DNA from 2 places in the Intestinimonas butyriciproducens genome. Region 2 is predicted to be linked to the other one. Evidence: predicted binding sites of a transcription regulator. Region 2 holds the regulator's gene; the other holds the start of a gene.
The links. The regulator NrdR, encoded in region 2, represses ribonucleotide reductase genes. The targets are predictions, from matches to a motif close to CACNANATNTNGTG.

Region 1 (3,069 bases), 1.2 Mb from region 2:
GTTCGGGGTCATAGACGTTCCCGATGACCCGGGTCCGGCACCCCATGTAGGCGATCTCCGTCTCCGGATGTCCGGGCTTGTAATATTGCAGGTTGAAGGGGGCATCGATAAAGGAGAAATTGGGGAAGAGCCGTTTGGCCGAGCAACGGATCGCCAGTTGGAAGAGGTCATAGTTCGGCTCGCCCGGATTATAGTTGATCCCCTCCTTCACGCGGAAGATCTGGATGGGAAAGATGGGGGTCTCCCCCCCGCCCAGGCCGGCCTCGGTGGAGAGGAGAATATTCTTCATGACCATGCGCCCTTCCGGCGAGGTATCCGTACCGTAGTTGATGGAGGAGAAAGGCGTCTGGGCGCCCGCCCGGGAGTGCATGGTGTTGAGATTGTGGATGAGCGCCTCCATGGCCTGATAAGTGGCCCGATCCGTCTCCTTCACGGCGCGGTAGTGGGCAAATCGCTGGGCCTTCCGGAGCTCCTCCTCATTCCCGAATCTGGGCGTAAGCTTGGGGAGCTCCGCTGCGGCATAGGCCTCGTTGTCTTCCAGTGTGGGGCGCAGGCCCGTCTCAGCCTCCACCTCGGCGATGATGTCTTTGAGCGCGCCCTCCGGGTCCTCACCGCCCTCCAGCAGCAGCACCGCCCGGGCCAGATTTTGCCGGTACATGCGCACAAAGGTCTTGCGCACACCATCGGCCATCCCGTAGTCAAAGTCGGCAATCGCCTGTCCGCCGTGCTGGTCGTTCTGATTGGACTGGATGGCAATGCACGCAAGGGCGGCGTAAGAGGAGATGTCGTTGGGCTCCCGCAGGGTACCGTGCCCTGTGGAAAAACCGCCCTTGAAGAGCTTGCGGATGTCGATCTGGCAGCAGGTGGTGGTCAGCGTGAGGAAGTCCAGATCATGGATGTGGATGTCGCCCTCTCGATGGGCCCGGGCGTGCTCAGGCTTGAGCACAAACATATCGTAGAACTGTTTGGCCCCCTCGGACCCAAATTTGAGCATGGAGCCCATGGCGGTATCGCCGTCGATGTTGGCGTTTTCCCGCTTCAGATCAGACTCCCTAGCGGCGGTAAAGGTGATGTCCTCGTAAATCTTCATCAGCCTCGTGTTCATCTCCCGGGCCTTGCTACGCTGGTCCCGGTACAGGATGTAGGCCTTGGCGGTCTGGACATATCCGTTATCCATCAGCACCCGCTCCACCAGGTCCTGGATGTGCTCCACATCCGGCTGCCGGTCTCCCTCCAGCTCCAGGATAGAGACCACCTCGTCGGCCAGCTTGTGAGCGGTCTCTCCATAGCCCGGCTTGTAGGTGGCGTCAAAGGCCTTGCCGATCGCGCCTGCAATCTTCTCCTCGTCAAAGGGCGCCACCCTTCCGTCCCGCTTGCGGATGCTGGTCATGGTCATAGGGAACATCCTCCTCTGTGTCACAGGAAAAACGCCCTCTGCAAGGGCGTCATCGTTGTGCTCAAATAAATATGTAACACAATATCTTGTATTTGCTACTAAAAACGCATCTACATGATACCGTATCTGGGACAAGCCGTCAAGGAGAACCCGTGCCGAATTTTACCCTTCATTTTTAGATAACTTGCCAGTAGACAAAAACGGCATCCCCCCGATTCCGTGCCCGTACATGCCTTGCCCTCCCTCCGGATCCAATAAATCTGTTCTGAAAGAAGATGGGAAGCGGCACAGCCGCTTCCCATCTTCTTTCAGAACTTTATTCCTTTTCGAAGGCGTCCTTGCCCAGCCCGCAGACGGGGCACACCCAGTCTTCAGGGAGATCCTCCCAAGCTGTGCCGGGCGCGATTCCATTGTCTGGGTCGCCTACCGCAGGGTCATATTCATAGCCGCAGGGGCAGAGGTATTTCATCGTATATATCTTCCTTTCTCTTAGCCGAAGTAACGCTTCAGCAGGCCCTCGAAGGCCTTTCCATGCCGGGCCTCATCCCTTGCCATTTCATGTACGGTATCGTGAATGGCATCGAGGCCCAGCTCCTTGGCCTTCTTGGCAATCTCCATCTTACCGGCGGTGGCGCCGTTCTCAGCCTCTACACGCATCTCCAGGTTCTTCTTGGTGGAATCCGTGATGACCTCGCCCAGCAGCTCGGCAAACTTGGCGGCGTGCTCAGCCTCCTCGTAGGCGGCCTTCTCCCAGTAGAGACCGATCTCAGGATAGCCCTCCCGATGGGCCACACGGGCCATGGCCAGATACATGCCGACCTCGGAGCACTCGCCGTTGAAGTTCATGCGCAGGCCCTCGATGATCTCCTCAGGCGCGCCCTTGGCCACGCCGACCACATGCTCAGCCGCCCAGGTCTTCTCACCAGTCTGCTCCTGGAACTTCTCCCGGGGCGCCTTGCACTGCGGGCAGAACTCCGGAGCGGTCTCCCCCTCGTAAACATAGCCGCAAATGGTGCAGATAAACTTTTTCATAATCGCTACCTCCAAAAACATTTTATATTTGCTAACGATAATTGTTATTGATTAACTGTCTATACTATACCACAGCTATCCACTTTTGTAAAGAGGTTTGAAGAAATTTTTAGAAGAATTTTATTTTCCCCGTTCAGCCTACGGGTCTAAAGGGGAGCTTCCCCCGGAAAAAGGTTGGGCCCGCCGATGTTTTCGGCGGGCCCAACCTCATGCTTCCGCTCCGTTCCGCTCTTCTCCCGGCGACTCTTCTTCTCTCAGGTCCCCTGCGGCAAGCTCCATAAGCTGTTCCTTGGTGGGTGCTTCCAATGCAGCCACCCGATCCGACTGACGGGAGACCGCCCGCTCGAAGAGATTCCGCACATCTCTGGCATTTCCGAAATTTTCGTCCCGCTGTTCATAAAGCGTCTGAAACAGCGTTTCGGCGTATCGCTCCGCCTCGTCGTCCAAAGTGTAGCCGTTCTTTTTGCACATGGACTGAAAAATCTCCAGAAGCTGGCCGCCATTGTAATCCTCAAAATAGAAATACTTATTGAACCGGCTCTCCAGACCGGGGTTGGCGTGGATGAAATCCCCCATCAGCTCGGTATATCCCGCCACGATCACAATGAGGTCGGCCCTGTGATCCTCCATCCCCTTCAGCA
Region 2 (3,069 bases):
CCTTTTCCCTTCCTGCGCAGTATAATCCCCGTATCCTCTGACCATACTGTTATGGCGTATCTGAGCCGTCGGGCCCCTGTTCCGGACGCCCCGCCGGTTCGTGCACGCCCCAGGACAGACCTATCTTTTGGGAGGAGCGCATTTTTTATGATCATCGCGTTTCTGCGTACCATTATATTATATCTGCTGATCATCGCGGGCATTCGTCTGATGGGAAAGCGGCAGGTGGGAGAGCTGGAGCCCTCCGAACTGGTGCTCGATCTCATCATCGCGGATCTGGCGGCCGTCCCCATGCAGGACTTCGGCATCCCCCTGCTCTCCGGCATCATTCCGATCCTGACGCTGCTCAGCGTCACCATGGTCCTCTCCGTGCTCACCATGAAGAGCGTCAAGTTCCGTGCCATCGTCTGCGGACGCCCCAGCATTATCGTGGAGAACGGGCGGCTGAATCAGCAGGAGATGAGGCGGAACCGCTTTACCGTGGACGAGCTAAATGAAGAGCTCAGAGTCCAGGGGATCACCGACCTGTCCACCGTCAAGTACGCGATTTTGGAGACCAACGGCCGGGTGTCCGTCATTCCTTACGCAAATCAGCGACCCGTCACTGCCGAGCAGATGAACCTCTTTCCGGACGACGTCGGCCTTCCCCTTGTCATCATCAATGACGGACGGCTGCTGGAGCACAATTTGAAGCTCCGCGGCTTCAACGAGGGCTGGCTCAATAAGCGCCTGGAGGAACACGGCGTCCGTGCTGTCCGGGATGTATTCCTCCTCTCCGTGGACGAGCAGAACCGGGTCTATTTTGTCCCCAAGGAGGTCGGTGTAAAATGAGAAGACTCTGGATCGCTGTCGCCTTCCTCGCCGCGGTCTTTGCCGCGACACTGGTCAACTCCCATTATCTGAAAACCTTCTCGACAGAGCTTACATCCCTGCTCACGCAGGCCGAATCCTTGGCCGAGCGCGGGGAGTGGTCGGAGGCCGAGTCGCTTACCCAACAGGCCCTTGCGTCCTGGGAGGAGCATGATCTTTATCTCTACACCATGCTGCGTCACTCGGACACCGACCAGGTTCATAGCGGATTCCAAGAAGTTCTTGAGTTTATCCGCTGTGAGGAAGGGGGCGAATACTCCGCCGCCAACGCCCGCCTTGTCTCCCAAATCGAGCTGCTCTATGAGATGGAAGAATTCAGTTTGAAAAACCTTCTCTGATCCTCCGTGCGGCATCAATGCCGTCCTGATAGATATTATACCCTCATATTTATTGTTTCTCAATATTAAATATCCTCAAAGCAATAAATCTATACAAAAACACTCCGGGCGGACCGACATCCGCCCGGAGCCTTACACGAGGTTCATTTTCCATCCAGAAGCTTATTGAGCTCATCCATAAAGGTACCGATATCTTTGAATTGGCGATAAACCGAAGCAAAACGGACGTAGGCCACCTCATCCACCTCCTTGAGCTTCTGCATCACCATCTCCCCGATCACGGCTGAGCTCACTTCACGCTCCATATCGTTTTGCAGGCTCTGCTCGATCTCCTGCGCAATCTCCTCCAGCTTGGACAGGGGGACGGAGCGTTTTTCACAGGCCTTGAGCATGCTTCCAAGCAGCTTATCCCTGTCAAACGTCTGACGGCTGCCATCCTTTTTGATCACCACAAGAGGCAGGCTTTCCATTGTCTCATAGGTGGTGAACCGCTTGTGGCACTCCAGGCACTCCCGGCGGCGGCGGATACTGGCCCCCTCGTCCGAGGGGCGGGAATCGACGACCTTACTTTCCAGGTTGCCGCAAAACGGACACTTCATCTTGGAATGACCTCCTCTGCAATGTGAAATTTTACCGTTATAAATACAGGCAGTTCTCCAGCGTCAAGCACCGCCGGAGCTCTTCCCGACCGGCAAGCGGCCAAATATTCATAGATAGCGTGGTCCTGTATCTGCTTTGCGGCTATTATATCACACAATCCAGTGTCCTGGTATTCTTTTTTCTATTTATATCCTTTTTTATCTCTGGGCTGTATAAACTCCGCTTCTCCATGGTAATACTAGGGGCGTAACAGGCGAAAAGAGGTGAGTTTTTATGAACGAGAACCAAAACAACAGCCGCAGCAACGCCAAGAACCGTAAGGATCAGGGCCAAGCCCAGAACAAGAAGAAGGATCAGGCCCAGAACAAGAAGAATGACCAGAACCAGTTCTAAGCAAACAAGAGCCGGAGCGCACTGCTCCGGCTCTTGTTGTATCCATGCCCGCCCTTCCGGCATAGGATAGCCCGGAGGTTATGAGTATGAATATGTTCCCTCGCAAATCAATCGATGCTTCCGACTTTGCCGCATCCCTTCGTGATGCCGAAGCTTGCGTTTCCAGCGACTGCGGCCACCATCCCGCAAGGTGCTGCGTCCCTAATCCCTGCTGTGGCTGTCCCCCCTTCCCCACCGGATGCTGTACTGGCCCGATCGGCCCCCAGGGGCCTCAGGGGATCCAGGGGCCGACCGGTCCCCAGGGCGCTCAGGGTCCCCAGGGTGCACAAGGTCCGGCCGGACGTGACGGCGCTACGGGCGCCACAGGCACGGCCGGCGTGACTGGGCCCACCGGTGCAACCGGCGCGGCTGGCGTGGCTGGACCTACCGGACCTACCGGCGCTACGGGTGCCACAGGCATGGCCGGACCTACCGGCGCTACGGGCGCCACAGGTGCGGCCGGCGTGACTGGGCCCACCGGTGCAACCGGCGCGGCTGGCGTGGCCGGACCTACCGGCGCTACGGGCGCCACAGGCACGGCCGGTGTGACTGGGCCCACCGGTGCAACCGGCGCGGCTGGCGTGGCCGGACCTACCGGCGCTACGGGTGCCACAGGTGCGGCCGGCGTGACTGGGCCCACCGGTGCAACCGGCGCGGCTGGCGTGGCCGGACCTACCGGCGCTACGGGCGCCACTGGTCCCACCGGACCGACGGGGCCAACGGGACCCACTGGTCCGACCGGCACTGCGGATACTATTGCCGTAGGCACCACTACAACCGGCGACCCGGGCACCGAGGCTGCCGTGGTAGACTTCACGGGGAGCCCCAA

Region 1: the regulator NrdR is predicted to act here: its motif matches at 1,474-1,487, upstream of SRB521_RS12650 (anaerobic ribonucleoside triphosphate reductase).

What each region holds. Positions count from the first base shown of each region.
Region 1 covers NZ_CP011524.1:2,550,968-2,554,036, forward strand. Annotated here, with positions in the region: gene SRB521_RS12650 (anaerobic ribonucleoside triphosphate reductase) at 1-1,396, opposite strand, end outside; gene SRB521_RS12655 (rubredoxin) at 1,713-1,865, opposite strand; gene SRB521_RS12660 (ferritin family protein) at 1,886-2,428, opposite strand; gene SRB521_RS12665 (AAA family ATPase) at 2,636-3,069, opposite strand, start outside.
Region 2 covers NZ_CP011524.1:1,360,462-1,363,530, reverse strand. Annotated here, with positions in the region: gene SRB521_RS06705 (DUF421 domain-containing protein) at 148-831, shown strand; gene SRB521_RS06700 (DUF4363 family protein) at 828-1,208, shown strand; gene nrdR (transcriptional regulator NrdR) at 1,352-1,807, opposite strand; partial or broken gene SRB521_RS16920 (collagen-like domain-containing protein) at 2,450-3,069, shown strand, end outside.